One region of the Spirillospora sp. CA-142024 genome, then DNA from elsewhere that is predicted to be linked to it. Evidence: riboswitches for the same ligand, from Rfam matches in the RefSeq annotation. Region 1 holds a riboswitch; each other region holds the start of a gene.

Region 1 (5,642 bases):
CAGGCCGTGCCGAGCGCCTCGCGGGCGAGCTTGGCCGTGAGGACGGCCTCGCCCGCGGTGAAGCAGCCCGCCGTGTTCGGCAGCACCCGGATGCCGCACTCGGCCAGCACGTCCAGCACCGACCCGCGCGCGGACGGGTCCACCCGCCGCATCGCGACCGTGGTCAGCTCGGTCCCGGACGCGGTGAGCGCCTCCCGCAGCACCGTCATGCTGGGCGCGCCCCCGGTCCCCATGATCAGCCGCGAGCCCAGCTCCTCTCCGGCGATGACCAGCTTGTCCTCCACGTCACCCTCCCTGTACGGCGGTCAAGACTTCGAGCCGGTCGGCGTCGCGCAGGGTCGTCGTGTCCCAGGCCGAGCGCCGGACGACCTCGTCGTTGAGCGCGGCGGCCACGCCGGTCCCCGCGCCGGTGACGGACGCGACGGCCTCGGCGACGCTCACGCCCTCGGGCAGCTCGCGCGGCTCACCGTTGACGATCACCTTCATGCGGTCACCCCGGCGGAGAAGCGGCCGGGGGTGAACGGCCCGGCGACCTCGGGTACGGGCCCGTCCAGCAGCATCGCGGACAGGATGTCCGCGCTCACCGGGGTGAGCAGGATGCCGTTGCGGAAGTGCCCGGTGCCGACGTACAGGCCGGGCATCGCGGTGGGGCCCATCACGGGCGCGTTGTCCGGGGAGCCCGGACGCAGCCCGGCCGTGACCTCGGCGAACTCCAGTTCGGTGATGCCGGGCAGCAGCTCCCGGGCGTCCCGCAGCAGTTCCCAGAGGCCGCCGGCGGTGACGCGCGTGTCGAAGCCCAGCTCCTCCTGCGTGGCGCCGACGACGACCTCGCCGTCGGCGCGCGGCACCAGGTAGACCGACGATCCCTTCACGAGCCCGCGGGTCGACCGCCGGATGAACGGCGTCCGGGTGCGGAGCCGGAGCACCTGCCCCTTCACCGGGCGGACGGGGGGCACGGTCCCCGGCGGCAGGCCCTCCAGGTCGCCCGACCACGGTCCGGCGGCCAGCAGCACCCGGTCCGCGTGGATCACCGTCCCGTCGTCCAGCCCCACCCCGGCCGCCGCGCCGCTCTCGGCGACGACGCGCGCGGCGCGCCGCCGGACGAGCCGGACGCCCAGCCGCTCGCACGCCGCCAGCAGCGCCGGGGTGAGCCGGCGCGGGTCGACCGAGCCGTCCTCGGGGGCGAGCAGGCCGCCGCGGACGCCGGGCGCGAGCATCGGCTCCAGCCGCCGGCACTCCCGGCCGGTCAGGGCCTCGACGGGAATGCCGAGGCTCTCCTGGAAGCGGCGCAGGTCGTCCAGGTACCGGAGGTCGTCGGAGTCGGACGCGACCTCGATGATCCCGTCGGTGCGGTAACCGGTCTCCAGGCCGGTCAGCTCCTCCAGTTCGGCGACGAACGCGCCGTACCGGTCGCGGGAGGCGAGGCCGAGCCGCAGCAGCGGCTCCTCGCCGTACGTCAGCTCGCCGACCGGGGTGAGCATGCCCGCCGCCACGGACGAGGCGCCGGACGCGGGCGCCGGATCGACGAGGGTGACGGCGGCGCCGCCCGCCGCGGCCCGCCAGGCGGTGGCCAGGCCGATGACCCCGGCGCCGATGATCACGATCTGCATGCGCGCTCCCTTCGCCGGCATGATCCGGATCAGGTCGTGGCGGTCGGCGGCCCGTTCAGCCGCCCTCTCAGCCCGGTCGCACCGGACTCCCGCGCTCTGTGCCGTTTTTACCCGGTTCCCACCTTACGACCTTGGCGAAGCGCGCCACTGCCTGGACAGGTGTCCATCAGAGAATCGCCGCCGGTTAGGGTTGCCTTCATGGAGAGGGTCATCGTCGTTGGCGGCGGGCTGGCCGGCGTGCGCGCCGCCGAGGCCCTGCGGAGCAAGGGGTACGAGGGCGCGCTGACCCTCGTGTCGGCGGAGCGGCACCGGCCCTACGACCGTCCGCCGCTGTCGAAGGCCGTCCTCGCGGGCGAGTCCGACGACACGACCGTCGACGCCGACTGGGACGCGCTGCGCTGCGAGCTGCTGCTCGGCGAGCGCGCCACCGGCCTGCGGCTGGACGGGCCCGGGCGCGGCGGCACGGTCGCGTCCACGGCGGGCGACCTTCCGTTCGACGGCCTGGTGATCGCGACCGGCGCGGCCCCGATCACGCTGCCGGGGGACGGGCGCCAGCACGTCCTGCGCACCATCGACGAGTCCCGCGACCTGCGGGCCCGGCTCGTGGAGGGCGCCCGGATCGTGATCGTCGGGGCGGGCTGGATCGGCGCAGAGGTCGCCACGACCGCGGCCGGGAAGGGCTGCCGCGTCACCGTCGTGGAGGCGGCCGACACCCCGCTCGCCAACGCGATCGGGTCCGAGGTGGGCGCGCTCACCGCGCCCTGGTACGCCGAGGCCGGGGTCGAGTTGCGGACCGGCGTCAAGGTGGCGGAGGTGCGCGACGGCGGCCTCGTCCTCGCCGGCGGGGCGACGATCGACGCGGACGAGGTGGTCGTCGGCGTCGGCGTCCGGCCCGTCCTGTCCTGGCTGGAGGGCTCCGGCCTGCTGCTGGAGCGCGGCGTGGTCACCGACGGCTCCTTCCGCGCCTACATGGGCGAGGAGGATCCCGGTTCGCTCCGCCCGGACGTCGTGGCGGTCGGGGACTGCGCCGCCTGGTGGTCGCGGCGCTACGGGCGGCGGCTCCTCGTCGAGCACTGGGACACCGCCCTCAACGCCCCCGAGGTCGCCGCCGCGGCCCTCCTCGGCCGGGACGCCGAGTACGACGCCGCCCCCTACTTCTGGTCCGAGCAGTTCGGCCGCATGGTCCAGTACGCGGGCAGTCACGCCGCGTCCGAGCGGCTCGTCCACCGGGGCGACCCGTCAGGCCGCAGGTGGGCCGTGGCGTGGCTCACCGGCGACCGCCTGGACGCGATCCTCACCGTCGACCGGCCCCGCGACCTGGTACAGGCGAGGCGGGTGATCGCCGCCGGGACGCCGGTGGATCCGGAGGCGATCGCCGACCCGGACGTGCCCGTCCGGCAGGCTGTTCGCGGATAGCGATCGCGGGTGGGGTAACGGTTGTCCAGGGGGTTTGAGGGTTCCGATGGCGTGGTAGCAAGGGGGCGTGACGCAGATGCACGCAACCGTTGACAGCGCACTGGACCCCCGCACCGACGCCCTCGCCGGCGAATGGCTCACCCTCAGGGAGACCGCCGAGCGGCTCGGGATCAAGCCCCACCGGATCAAGCAGCTCATCCACGAGCACCGGATCCTCGCGGTGCGCCGGGAGGGCGAACCCATGGTGCCCGCGGCCTTCATCAAGGACGGCCAGGTCATCAAGGGGCTGCCCGGCACGCTGACGCTCCTGTCGGACGCCGGATTCGACGACGTCGAGACGATCCGCTGGCTGTTCACGGCCGACGACACGCTGCCGGGAACGCCCGTGGACGCGCTCACCGAGAACCGGGGGACCGAGGTCCGCCGCCGCGCCCAGGCACTGGCTTTCTAGGGCGCCCCGCGCTTTCCAGGGCATGCGACGCATGTGACACGATCGCGGGGTCACGCGGGACGGCACCGGACCGCCGCGTGACCTCGTGACCGCTCTTGGGAAAGGACGTTCCTCCGCCGTGTCCAGGCACCTCCCCGGCGAGCGCGCGGTCGCCCTGCGCGCCCGGCTCAGCCGAGCCCGCCTCTACCTCTGCACGGACGCGCGTGAGCGGCAGGGGGACCTCCCCGACTTCCTGGACGCGGTCCTCGGAGCTGGCGTCGACCTCGTCCAGCTCCGCCAGAAGGGCCTGGAGGCGCGGCAGGAGATGGCCTACCTGGAGATCTTCCGGGCGGCCTGCGAGCGGCACGGGGCGCTGCTGGCGGTGAACGACCGCGCCGACGTGGCGCACGCCGTCCGCGCGGACGTGCTGCACCTCGGCCAGGACGATCTGCCGGTGCCCGCCGCCCGCGAGATCATCGGCGGCGACATGCTGATCGGCCGGTCGACGCACTCCGGCGAGCAGGCGTCGGCGGCGGCGGCCGAGCCGGGCAGCGACTACTTCTGCGCCGGCCCGGTCTGGCCGACGCCGACCAAGCCGGGGCGGCCCGCTCCGGGGCCGAAGCTGCTGGAGTACGTCGCGGCGCAGCGGGTCGCGCGGCCGTGGTTCGCGATCGGCGGCATCGACCTCGGCAACCTGGACGAGGTCCTGGCCGCGGGGGCGAACCGCGTCGTGGTGGTCCGGGCGATCACCGAGGCGGACGATCCGGGTGCCGCCGCGGCCGAGTTCGCGCGCCGGCTGGCCTCCCGGACACCGGCCTCCTGAACCTTGTCATGGTTTGACCTGGATCACGGTGCGGGTCCCGGATCGATCACCGACAATGGGGATCATGAACGCAGGACCCGACGACGACCGCTCGGTCGACCTCGACGACGACCTGGAGATCCTGCCGGACCAGACGTCCGACGACACCGACACCGGGTGGGGCGAGTGGCGCGGCGCCGGCGACGACGATTCCCGGCTGCTGGAGGACCGTCCGCCGCACTGGTGACCGACGGTCAGAACAGCATGCCGAGCGCGAACCCGGCGACGACGACGGCGCCGAGCGCGACCATCATCCGCCACCGGTAGCGGGGGATCCGGGTCGGGCGCGGCTTCGGCGCCGGACCCTGTCCCGCGCGCAGCGCCCGGACGAGCTGCGCCGCGGTCGGCCGGGCGGCGGGGTTCTTGTCCAGGCAGCGGGCCGCGAGGTCGCGCAGCGGGCCCTCCATGTCGCCGAGGTCCGGCCTGCGGGACGTCACCCGCCGCATGACCGCCGCGCTCGGCCCGCTGCCGAACGGCGGGTGCCCGGTCGCGGCGAACACCATCGTGGCGCCCCAGGCGAACACGTCGGCGGCCGGCCCGACCGGCTCCTCCTCGATCTGCTCGGGCGCCATGTAGGCGGGGGTGCCGACCGGGCCGGTGGTCAGCGGCGTGTCCAGCCCCAGGGCGTCGGCGGTGCGGGCGATGCCGAAGTCGATGACCTTGGCGCCGTCCGGGCCGAGCAGCACGTTGCCGGGCTTGAAGTCGCGGTGCACGATCCCGGCGCGGTGGATCGCGGCCAGCGCCGCCGCCGTGCGCGCCGCGACCTTGCGCAGCCGCGGCGCGGGCAGCGGGCCGCGGTCCTCGACGACGTGCTGGAGCGAGGGCCCCTCGACGAACTCGCTGACGATGTAGGGGCGGTCGCCGGTCATGTCCGCGTCCAGGACGCGCGCGGTGTGCCGCCCGGACACCCGCAGCGCCGCGTCCGCCTCCTTGACGAAGCGGCTGCGCGCCCGCTGCCCGGCCGCCACGCCGCCGCGGAGCAGCTTGACGGTGACGAGCCCGCCGTCGCCGTCCCGGCCGAGGTACACCACGCCCTGGCCGCCCTCGCCGAGCCGGCCGAGCAGTGTGTAGCCGCCGAGGCCGCGCGGGTCGTCGGGGCCGAGCGGCGTCTCGTGCCGCCGGTCGCGGCCGTGGCCGTGGCGGGACATGCCGCCCTGCCTTTCCGGACCGCCCGGGCGCTTCGCGGCGCCCTGGCGTTCCTGGCCGCCGCGGCCGTCCGGGCCGCCCGGCCGGTCGGCGCCGGAACGGGCCTGACCGGCATGTGCCTGGCCGTGGCGCGGCTTACCGGGCCGGCCCGCATGGGCCTGGCCGGGCCGCCCGGGGC
Region 2 (5,642 bases), 3.1 Mb from region 1:
GACTCGATCGTCACGGCCAGCTCGTCCGCGCCCGCGCGGGAGCCGAGCAGCAGGTGCTCGACGAGGCGCCCGAGCGACTGGGCGCGCTCGGCGATGGTGGCGACGGCGGCGCGGCGGTCGGTGTCGGCCATCTCGTCCCACCGGTTGACCAGCGTGGACGCGAACCCCTGCACGACCGTGATCGGGGTGCGCAGCTCGTGGCTGGTCGTGGCGAGGAACAGGTCCTTCGCCTCCTCCAGCGCCTTGGCCTCCGACACGTCGCGGAAGTCGACGACGAGCTCGCCGGTCTCCTCGATCTCGGCGGCCAGCACGTTCAGCCAGGTGCCCGACGCCAGCCGGAACGTCAGCTCCTCGCCGAGCGCCGGCATGTCGAACGGCAGCGGACGGCCGATCGCGTCCTCCGGTGGGATGCCGGTGAGAGTGTGCGCGGAGTGGTTCCAGTGCCGGACGACGAGGTCGTGGTCGAGCACCGCGATGCCGTCGGCGCTGGAGTCGATCACGGCGCGCTCGTGCGCGCGCTGCCGGACGACCTCCGCGTACGCGACCGCGTTGCCGACCGCGACCCCGGCGTGCCCGGCGAGCAGTTCCAGCAGCTCCAGCTCGGTATGCCCGACCTTGCGCCCGGAGAACAGGGCGTACAGCGCGCCGTACGGCCGGTTCTGCAGGTACGACAGGCCGAGCGCGATCGTGTGCAGACCGGACAGTTCAGACCAGATCAGGTCGCCGAGGCGCCGCTCGCCGGTGGTGAGCTTGACGGTCTTGCCCGACCGCAGCAGCTCCCCGACGAGGCTCGGCCGCAGCTCGGCGGACGTGCCGCGCATCCGCTCCGGCAGCCCGGACATGCTGACCAGCCGCAGCCGCTCGCCCTCGATCCGCACGAACCCGCCCGCGTCGGCGCCGGTCAGCTCGATCAGCGCGGCGGTGATCCGGTCGAGCACGACGGCGAGGTCGAGCTCGGCGCCCAGGTCGGCGACGATGTCGTTCAGCCGCCGGACGAGCCGGGCCCGCTCGGTCATGTGGTGCTGGACGATCTCGTCGTCGTCGACCGGGTGGTACACCCCGACCCAGCCGAGCAGCGTGCCGTCCGGGTCCTTCAGCAGGCTCGTGTCGATGCGCACGTCGATGAGCCGGCCGTCGCGGTGGAAGCGGCGGGTCGCGATCGAGATCTGCCCGCCCTCGCCCTCGCCGGCGCGGCGGGTGAGGAGCCGTTCGTGGACGGCGTTCTGCTCGGCCTTCAGCTCGTCCGGGACGATCGGGGGGACGCGTCCGATCATCTCCCGGGCCGGCCAGCCGAACATGCGCTCGGCCGCCGGGTTCCACACGGTCACCCGGTGCTTCTGGTCGACGGCCACGATCGCGTCGGCGGCGCTCTCGATGACGGCCCGCGCGATCGGATCGTGGACGTGTTCGTACACGTCTGTCATCGTGCCACCGGACTCCGGCCCACGGCCGGGCAACTTGCGCCGAAACTTGCTCGGCGACCCTTCTGCGAACCCAAACCTTACCGTTTGGTAAGCCTGCCGATGAGGGCGGCGGCCACCCCGGCGACCAGGAACGACAGCAGCGAGGCGCTCATCCAGGTCTGCGGCGTGAAGTGCAGCGCGTCCTGGACGTCGTGCCAGAGGCTCGCCCAGCGGCCGACCGTGCCGGGGTTGACGAGCTGGTAGACGACGAACCCGATCGCCCAGGCCGCGATCATCCCCCAGCGGGACGGGGCCATGCGCGAGACGTCCCAGCCGTCCCGCGTCCGGCGGCCGAGGAAGAAGTCGGCGGCGAGGACGCCGAGCATCGGCACGAACACCGACCCGATCAGCGACAGGAAGCCCGCGTAGTCGCCGATGTCCAGGACCAGCGCGAGGACGGTGATTCCGGCGCCGAGCACGACGCTCAGCACCCGGCGGTCGGCGCGCGGGAAGAGGTTCTGGATCGACACGGCGGTGGAGTAGGTGTCGGCGAACGACTGGTCCGCCTCCCGCAGCACTAACACGGCGAAGAACACCACGCCGAGCGCGGGGCCGAGGAACGGGTCGAAGATCTTGGTCGAGTCGCCCGCGACCAGCGCCAGCGCCAGCAGGCCGAGGACATAGGCGACGATCTGCGTGACGGAGTAGCCGGCGGCCGCGGCACCGAACGCCCCGCGCTCGGTCCGCGCGTGCCGGGTGTAGTCGGCGGCGACCGGTACCCAGGAGATCGACACGGCGAGGGCGGCGTCCGCCCCGACCCAGAAGCCGTCCCACGAGCCCTGCGTGAGGTCGGGCAGCGGCTGCCGGACGAGCTCCACGTAGAAGTACACGAGCGCGATCGCCACCGCTACCGTCACGTAGCGGCGCAGCACGCGCACCGAGCCGAGCGGCCAGATCGTCAGCACGGTCGTGACCGCCCCGGCGGCGATCACGTAGCCCCAGCGCGGGACGCCGTCCCACAGCTCGCGGGCCGCGTCCGCGATGACGATCAGCTCGAACGTCCCCCAGCCGACGAGCTGCGCGATGTTCAGGATCGTGGGCGCGTACGACAGCCGCGCGCCGAACAGTCCGCGCAGCAGCACCATCGCGGGCTGGCCGGTGCGGGCACCGGGCACGGCGGCGAGGCCGAGCATCAGCCCGCCGAGGGCCGTTCCGACGGCCATCGCGACGATTCCGGCCATGATCGAGATGGTCGGCCTGCCGTCGGCGTCCGGCGCGAGGACGGTGTAGGCGCCGGAGAAGGCCAGGAGGCTCACCCCGAGGTTGGCCCAGAAGGCGCTCTGGTCCCAGAAACCGAGGACCTTGGGGGCGGGTTCGTCGAGGGTGAAGGGGACCTCGTTGCGGGGCCGCTCGTCCTGAGGGCGCTTCTCGACGTCGGACGTCACGGGACACACTCCCTACGCCGGCATTACCCGGACAGGTTCATGCGGTCGGCGACGCCTTGAAGGCCGCCCTCTCAGCCCGGCTGTGGCCCGAGCTCCCGCGGGTATCGGTCAGGCCCGATCGTACAACCGCCCGACACGCCCTAAAAGGGGCGATCGCCTCATAGGTTGCAGATCACGCGACGTACGGCGGGCCGTCGCCGGCGCCCTCCATCGGACGCCCCGCCTCCGCCCAGCCCTTCATGCCGCCGTCGACGTTCCGCGCCAGCCAGCCCGCCTGGTTCAGCGCCACGGTCACCTGCGCGGACCGGGCCCCGGACCGGCAGATCACGTAAACCTCCTGGTCACGCGGGACCTCCCCGGCGCGGTCGCCGAGCTGGCCCATGGGGATGTGGACGGCCGCGGGCGCGTGGCCCGCGTCCCACTCGTCCTGCTCCCGGACGTCCAGCAGGTAGCCGTCCTGCGGAACGTCGGCGGCGACCACGGCGGGCACGTCTTCCCCGAAATTCATCACACCCCCATGGAACCGCGCGAAGCCCCCCTGCGTCGAATCACGCATGCGGTATCGGACGCTCCTTTTCGCGGCGCCCGGGCTGGCCATGCTCCTGTCTCTGGCCGCCTGCGGCGACGAACAGGCCAACGGAAACCCCGCCGACAAGCCCTCGGGCACGACGTCCGTGCAGCCGTCCGGCACGCCGGCGGACTCACTCACCGTTCAGGTCAAGGCTTCGAAGGAGGCACCCGCCAAGACCTGGAAGCTCACCTGCGCACCGCCGGGCGGCACACATCCCAAGGCCTCCGACGCGTGCGCGGCCCTGACCAAGGTCAAGGAACCCTTCAAACCCGTCCCCAAGGACCAGATGTGCACCAAGATCTACGGCGGTCCTGAGGTCGCCACGGTCACGGGCACCTGGCAGGGCAAGCGGATCGACACGAAGTTCACCCGGGCCGACGGCTGCCAGCTGCACCGCTGGAGCGAGATCGGCCCGCTGTTCGGCAACGTCCCCAAGGTCCGCTGAACCCCTGAACGAGCCATCCCCGTTCCGGCTCGGTGCAGGGACGAACAGGCCCCGGCCGCCCGGCCGGGGCCTGTTCGCGTCAGAGCCAGCCGCCGATGCTGCGGTTCTGGGAGACGGCGGTGTCGAAGGCCAGCGGGCAGGCCAGCACGAGCGTGCGCATCGGCTCCTGCAACTGGACGTGCATGCGCAGCACGTACCGGTCGGCACCGGTGAACACCTGCGACAGGAACTCGCCCATCCCTTCGAAACCGCGCTGGATCCGGGCGAGCTCCTGCTGCTGCCAGTCGGTGACCCGGCCGCTCAGCAGCTCGTAGTAGCCGATCTGCTGTTCCTGCGGTGTGAGGATCTCCCAGCCGCGCATCGCCCGCTTGCGCAGGTACCCGATCAGGCCGCCCTGGGGAGCGAGCACCTGCATGGTGGGCGTCCCCATGAACCCGTACGGCTTGTAGAAGTGGAAGTACGGCATGCCGTCCGGGCGGAAGATCGACAGTTTGCGTTCGGCCTTCGTCTGGCTGCCCTGGTTCATCACGCGCAGCGCCTTCTTGGCGCCGCTCACGCCTTCCTCGCGGACGTACGCGGCGGGCTGCCCCTGCGGACTCCAGATCGTGTAGTTCGCCTCGGTCGAGAAGAACTGCGCGGGCTGGTCGTAGACGAGGATCGGCGAGCCGTACAGATCCGCGGGCTGCTGCGGGGGCTGCGGCTGCGGCGGTGCGGGATGGCCCGGCTGCGGGACGACCGGCGGGGCATGACCGCCGTGCTGCGGTGGATACCCCTGCGGGGCATAGCCCGGCGGCGGCCCGGCCGGGGCGTAGGGCAGTGCGGGGACGCCGCCCGGCGCGGGCGGCCCGTAGCCCTGGCCCGGCGGCCCGTAGCCGGGTGCGTGCGGGCCGGGCCGTGGGGGGTAAGGGGGGTAGCCCATGGCGGCTCCAAGCGAGGCGATCATCCCGATTTCCTCGCGACACGATACGCCGCCTCTGCCCCGGTTCCGGCGCGAATTACTTGAGCAGCCGGGACATGCGGCGGTCGGCGAGCGGCTTGCCGCCGGTCTGGCAGGTGGGGCAGTACTGGAGCGCCGAGTCGGCGAACGACACCTCGCGGATCGTGTCGCCGCACACCGGGCATTTCTGGCCCGCTTTCCCGTGCACCCGCAGCCCCGTCTTCTTCTCGCCCTTGAGGTCCTGGGCTTCGAGGCCGCGTGAACGCTCGACCGCGTCCCGGAGCGTGCCGACGATCGCCTCGTGGAGGACGGCGACATCGTCCTCGGTGAGCGACGCGGCGAGCTTGAACGGGGACATCTTCGCCACGTGCAGCACCTCGTCCGAGTAGGCGTTGCCGATGCCCGCGATCACCTGCTGGTCGCGCAGCAGGCCCTTGATCCGGCTGCGCTTCCCGTCGACGATCCCCGCCAGCGCCTCGACGGTGAACGCGTCGTCCAGCGGGTCGGGACCGAGCGACGCCACGCCGGGAACGTCGTCCGGGTCGCGGACGACGTAGACGGCGAGGCCCTTCTTGGTTCCGGCCTCGGTGAGGTCGAAGCCCGAGCCGTCGTCCAGGTGGACGCGCAGGGCGAGCGGGTTCTTGCCCCCGGGCCGGACGGGCCGGGTCGGAATCTCGTCCCGCCAGCGCAGCCAGCCGGCGCGGGCGAGGTGGATCACCAGGTGCAGCCCGTCGACGTCCAGGTCGAGGAACTTGCCGTGCCGGGCCGCGCCGGTGACGGTCAGCCCGCCGAGCGCGGTCACCGGCGGGTCGTACGTCTTCAGCGCGGAGATGGCGAGAAC
Region 3 (5,642 bases), 1.3 Mb from region 1:
GGTCTCGGAGAACCCGTGCTTCTTCAGCAGCCGCAGCACGTGCTCCATGATCGGCCGGTTGACGAGCGGAAGCAGCGGCTTGGGCTGGTTGGCGGTCATCGGACGCAGCCGCGTCCCCTCGCCTCCCGCCATCACGACGGCCTTCATCGGGGGGTCTCAGCTCCCTTCTGGTCGCCGGCCGGCGGTTCCGCGCCCGGATCGCGCGGGCCGCCCGTGCCGCCGGGATCATGCGCGGAGCCCGGCCCGAGGGCCGGGGACGAGCCGCGGCCGGCCAGCACCAGCTGCCGCGTCTGCGCCCAGTACAGGACGGCCGCCCACCAGTACAGGCCCGTCCCCCAGATGGCGAAGGCCCATCCGATGATCTTGGCCGCGGTCGCCGCGCCGCCGTCGTGGTCGCCGAGCAGCAGCAGCGGGAACGCGTACAGCAGGCACATCGTCGCGGCCTTGCCGATGAAGTGGACGGGCAGCGTGCCGCCGTACCCGAGCCGCCGCACGATCGGGGCGATCGGCAGGATCGCCACCTCGCGGGCGACCAGCACGGCCACCAGCCAGACCGGGATGATGTCGCGGATGGTGAGCCCGATCAGCGTGGCCAGGATGTAGAGCCGGTCGGCGGCCGGGTCGAGCACCATGCCGAGCCTGCTGGTCTGGTTCAGCGCGCGCGCCAGCTTCCCGTCCAGCCAGTCCGACAGGCCCGCGAACACCAGCAGGCCGAGCGCCCACCAGTCCGCCTCCACCAGGACGAGCCACAGGAACAGCGGGACGCCGACGAGCCGGGCCAGGCTCAGGATGTTCGGCACCGTGAAGATCCGGTCCTGCGGGGCCTCCTGCAGTGTGCTCACCGACGCGTTCCCCTCCCCTGGTCCCCTTGATCCTGACCCTACCGGTAAGGGTTTGAAAGCCCCCGGCAGCGTCCGGTGGGGTTGGGAGGTTCCCGGCGGATGGATCGAGCGCGGCGAAGACGCCGGAGGGGCCTGTTCCGTTCCGTCACCGCGAGGTGACGGCGCCGGCGAGCGGGAGAACGGCCGTGACGACGAACCCGCCGGCCTCGCCCGGGCCCGCGTCGAGTGACCCGCCGACGCTGCGCGCCCGCTCGATCATCCCGAGGATCCCGAACCCCTCGGGCGTCCCGCCGGAGGGGCCCTTCCCGTCGTCGGCGACCCGCACGACGAGTCCTTCGCCGTCCCGGGTCAGGCTCACCGTCACGCGCTCGGCGGCGGCGTGTTTGACAACGTTGGTCAACGCCTCCTGGACGATCCGGTACGCCGCGACGCCGATCTCGGGCGGCAGCGCCCCCACGTCGCCGTCCTGGAGGTCCACGTCGATCCCGCCGCCGCGGGCCGCCCGCGCCAGCTCCCCGATGCCGCCCGCGCCGGGCAGCGTCCCCGGCGTCCCGACGTCGGTCCCGCGCAGAACCTGGAGCGTACCGCGCAGCTCGGTGCGGGCGTCCCGGCACGTGCCCGCGATCGACGCGAGGGCATCGGCGAGCTCCTCCCGGTCGAGGGGGCGGTCCCCGCGCACCAGATGGGCCGCGGCGCCGGCCTGGACGCCGATCAGCGTGATGCTGTGCGCGAGGAGGTCGTGCAGGTCGCGGGCGATCCGCAGGCGCTCCTCGGCGACCCGCCGCCGCGCCTCCTGGTCCCGTGTCCGCTCGGCCCGCTCGGCCCGCTCGGTGATCGTCGCGAGCCGCGCCCGGTGCACCCGCCACACCTGGACGGCGATCACGACGGACACCACCGCCTCGATGACCGCGATCTGCTCGCGCAGCGAGCCGCCGCCCGCCCGCATCGCCATGCCGACCACGCACACGGCGAGCAGGGACGCGACCACGCCGAGGACGATCCGGACCCGGTGCCCGAGCACCGCGTAGGCGAACAGCGCGATCACCTCGGCGGGCACGAGCGCGTGGTGCTGGTACTGCGCCAGGTGGTACGGGAGCACGAGGACCACCAGCGAGACCAGACCCGGGGTCGGCCGGCGCCTGATGACCGCGAGCGGCACGTGCGCGGCCGCCAGCAGCAGCGCCCCCGGCGCGTCCAGCTCCCGGACGCCCGGCCACACCGCCGCGACGACCGCCGCGGCCCCCGCCAGCAGCGTCGCGAGCAGGGCGTCCTTCGCCGTCACACCGACCCTGGGCATCGTCACCACCCGGCCATTGTCCCCGAGTCCCGCGATCTTCGCGCATCACCCCGTCTCATCGCGCTCTTCTTCGGGACCGGCCGCCCCGCCCTATAGTTCTGCAAACCCCGTCACGAAGGGCCGACAGTTGTCCGTCCCCCCGCCCGCTGTCCCCCCGCCGGAACTCCGGATCACGCTCGGCCGGAGAGCGTACCGACGGCCGTTCCGGATCTTCCTCTCCGCGCTCGCCGCCGGCCTGCTCGTCTCCCTGTCCACGCGTTCCAGCGCCGAAGCCTGGGAACCGGAGAAGGCCCGCCAGGTCATCGGCTTCTTCGGCGGCGGCTGCGCGCTCGTCGCGCTGGCGGCCGCCCTCTGGGCATGGGCGATCTACCGCGACCGCCTCGTCGTGACCATCTCGGAGAAGGGCGTGACCCTTCGCCGCCGCAAGCAGCTGGCGGAGATCCCGGCCGGCGCGGTCGAGGCGGCCGGGATCACGTGGCCGGTCACCGACCCCGTCTGGACGATCTGGTTCGACCCCGAGGCGGCGCCGGGCGTCGACGCCGTCGCGGAGGTCGAGGGCGGCGCCGTGACGCTGCTGCGCGACCGGTCGCTCCCCCTGGGCTGGGTCCGTGCGGCGGAGAACGCGACCGCGGAGATCCTGGGCGCCGTCTGGCGCGTCATGGACGACGAAGGCAGGGAGGTACCGCCGCCCCCGGCGGGCGCCCTGCTCAAGGCGGACCGCGTCCTGGTCGACGGCGTCGGCCGCTACCGCGACGAACGCGGCGGCGCCCTCCTCGCCGTGGCCCACGGCCCGCTCGGCAGGCCGCCGCGGGGGCGGTCGGGCTTCTTCCCCCTCGCCTCCGGGAGAGGCCGCCGGAGGATCGTGCTGCGCGATCCCCACGCCCGCACGCTGCTGGTGCTCAAGCGCCGGTCCTCGCCGCTGGGCCGCGACCGCCTGCGCGTCTTCGACCCCGAGGGCCGCCTCCTCGGCGTGGTGCGCGGCCGCCATGAGCCGTCCTTCCACACCACCGGCGGCGTGCTTCTCGGCAGCACCCGGCAGGCCGGCGACCGCCACGTCGTCACCGGCGTGGACGGACGGCGGTCGGCCACGCTGCGGGCCAGGAGCGGCGCCGACGACAGCCGCATGTGGCTGGAGCGGTCGCCGTCGGCTCCGGAACCGCTTCGCGCGCTCACCCTGGCCCTGCCCATGGCCGTGCGCACCGCCCGCCAGTCCTGATGCCGGCGCTCAGGCATCCCGCGCACGGTCCACGCGGGCGCGCTTACCGTATCGGCGGCGGTTGCGGCAACGGGGGTGCGGCGGGTTAGCGTCGGGGGCGACAGATCGCGGGGGCCCGGCGAACCGGGCTGAGATAGCGGCTGGGACGGCCGCTGACCGCATGAACCTGACCGGGTAATGCCGGCGTAGGGAGAGATCGAGTCGTCATGACCGAACCTGTGGTTCCAGCTGCGCGCAAGACCTACCTCCAGGGCTCGCGCCCCGACATCCGCGTCCCGATGCGGGAGGTGCCGCTGACCAACGGCGACGCCGTCGTCCTGTACGACACCTCCGGGCCGTACACCGATCCTGAGCAGGACACCGACGTCCGCAGGGGGCTGCCCCCGGTGCGGGAGGCGTGGATCGCCGAGCGCGGCGACACCGTCCCGTACGAGGGGCGGGCGGCGCGTCCCGAGGACGACGGGAGGCGGTCGGCGCCCGCCGCCCTTCCCGGGGGCGGCGGCCCCCCGCAGGTGGTCCGGGAGGACTTCCTGCCGCGGCGGCCGCGCCGGGCGGCCGGCGGCGCGGTGACCCAGCGCGCCTACGCGCGCCGCGGGGAGATCACGCCGGAGATGGAGTTCGCGGCGCTGCGCGAGGGCGTGCCGCCGGAGTTCGTCCGGGACGAGCTGGCGGCCGGGCGCGCCGTGCTGCCCGCCAACGTCAACCACCCCGAGATCGAGCCGATGGTCATCGGGCGGAACTTCCTGGTGAAGGTGAACGCGAACATCGGCAACTCGGCGGTCGCGTCCTCGGTCGAGGACGAGGTCGAGAAGATGACGTGGGCGACCCGGTGGGGGGCCGACACGATCATGGACCTGTCGACGGGGAAGGACATCCACACCACCCGGGAGTGGATCCTGCGGAACTCCCCGGTGCCGGTCGGGACCGTCCCGCTGTACCAGGCCGTCGAGAAGGTCGGCGGCGACCCCGCTGAGCTGACCTACGAGGTCTTCCGCGACACGGTGATCGAGCAGGCGGAGCAGGGCGTGGACTACATGACCGTGCACGCCGGGGTCCTGCTCCCGTACGTGCCGCTGACGGCGCGGCGCAAGACGGGGATCGTGTCGCGCGGCGGGTCGATCATGGCGGCCTGGTGCCTGGCGCACCACGAGGAGAACTTCCTCTACACGCACTTCCGGGAGCTGTGCGAGATCTTCGCCGCGTACGACGTCACCTGGTCGCTCGGGGACGGCCTGCGCCCCGGCTCGATCGCGGACGCCAACGACGAGGCGCAGTTCGCCGAGCTGCGCACGCAGGGCGAGCTGACGAGGATCGCGGCGGAGTACGGCGACCAGGTGATGAACGAGGGGCCCGGGCACGTCCCGATGCACAAGATCAAGGAGAACGTCGACCTGCAGCAGGAGTGGTGCGACGGGGCGCCGTTCTACACGCTCGGCCCGCTGACCACCGACATCGCGCCCGGCTACGACCACATCACCTCGGCGATCGGCGCCGCGATGATCGGCTGGCACGGCACCGCGATGCTCTGCTACGTCACGCCGAAGGAGCACCTCGGGCTGCCGGACCGCGACGACGTCAAGGCCGGCGTGATCGCCTACAAGATCGCCGCGCACGCCGCCGACCTGGCCAAGGGGCATCCGGGCGCGCAGGCGTGGGACGACGCGCTGTCGGACGCGCGGTTCGACTTCCGGTGGGAGGACCAGTTCAGCCTCTCCCTCGATCCGGACACCGCCCGCGCGTTCCACGACGCGACGCTCCCGGCGGCGCCCGCGAAGACCGCGCACTTCTGCTCGATGTGCGGCCCGCACTTCTGCTCGATGAAGATCACGCGGGACGTCCGGCGGTACGCCGGCGAGCACGGGCTGGCCGAGGACGAGGCGCTCGCCGCCGGGATGCGGGAGAAGGCGGCGGAGTTCAAGGCGGCAGGCGGGCGGGTCTACCTGCCGGTCTCCCCCGCCGGTTCCTGACCGCACGGCGTCCGGCCCGCCGCGGCGCCGTCCGCGGCGGGCCGGGCGTCCGGGTGCATCCGGCCACCGGTCACCGGGGCGGCGCGGATAGGATCGAAGGACCGTTCCAAAGCCGCGGATCCCCTCGAATCGCCGCAGCGCCGTCTACCCGCCGGGAAGGACCGACGACCCAGGTGACCAGCGACGACACGCCGAAGGCCCGCGCCCGGGCGGTGCGCGCCGACGTGCGCCGCAACCGTGCGCGGCTGCTCGCCGCCGCGCGGGAGACGTTCGAGCGGGACGGGGCCGGCGCGTCCCTGGAGGCCGTCGCCCGTGGCGCC

The links. A riboswitch is a leader RNA that binds a small molecule or an ion and turns the genes downstream of it on or off. The one in region 1 is predicted to bind thiamine pyrophosphate.
Region 2: another riboswitch for thiamine pyrophosphate. It lies ahead of ACQPZP_RS00740 (purine-cytosine permease family protein); the one in region 1 lies ahead of thiO (glycine oxidase ThiO).
Region 3: another riboswitch for thiamine pyrophosphate. It lies ahead of thiC (phosphomethylpyrimidine synthase ThiC); the one in region 1 lies ahead of thiO (glycine oxidase ThiO).

What each region holds. Positions count from the first base shown of each region.
Region 1 is NZ_CP192077.1:3,223,606-3,229,247, forward strand. Features, by position in the region: gene ACQPZP_RS15650 (thiazole synthase) at 1-284, opposite strand, end outside; gene thiS (sulfur carrier protein ThiS) at 286-486, opposite strand; gene thiO (glycine oxidase ThiO) at 483-1,610, opposite strand; TPP riboswitch at 1,600-1,713, opposite strand; gene ACQPZP_RS15665 (NAD(P)/FAD-dependent oxidoreductase) at 1,809-3,026, shown strand; gene ACQPZP_RS15670 (Rv2175c family DNA-binding protein) at 3,103-3,477, shown strand; gene thiE (thiamine phosphate synthase) at 3,596-4,279, shown strand; gene ACQPZP_RS15680 (hypothetical protein) at 4,344-4,505, shown strand; gene ACQPZP_RS15685 (serine/threonine-protein kinase) at 4,513-5,642, opposite strand, start outside.
Region 2 is NZ_CP192077.1:142,226-147,867, reverse strand. Features, by position in the region: gene ACQPZP_RS00745 (PAS domain-containing protein) at 1-1,424, opposite strand, end outside; gene ACQPZP_RS00740 (purine-cytosine permease family protein) at 1,502-2,848, opposite strand; TPP riboswitch at 2,841-2,957, opposite strand; gene ACQPZP_RS00735 (rhodanese-like domain-containing protein) at 3,021-3,356, opposite strand; gene ACQPZP_RS00730 (SSI family serine proteinase inhibitor) at 3,403-3,864, shown strand; gene ACQPZP_RS00725 (hypothetical protein) at 3,944-4,807, opposite strand; gene ACQPZP_RS00720 (Fpg/Nei family DNA glycosylase) at 4,860-5,642, opposite strand, start outside.
Region 3 is NZ_CP192077.1:4,515,447-4,521,088, reverse strand. Features, by position in the region: gene ACQPZP_RS21730 (sugar phosphate nucleotidyltransferase) at 1-147, opposite strand, end outside; gene ACQPZP_RS21725 (CDP-alcohol phosphatidyltransferase family protein) at 144-842, opposite strand; gene ACQPZP_RS21720 (sensor histidine kinase) at 988-2,139, opposite strand; gene ACQPZP_RS21715 (hypothetical protein) at 2,267-3,355, shown strand; TPP riboswitch at 3,453-3,566, shown strand; gene thiC (phosphomethylpyrimidine synthase ThiC) at 3,562-5,322, shown strand; gene ACQPZP_RS21705 (TetR/AcrR family transcriptional regulator) at 5,496-5,642, shown strand, end outside.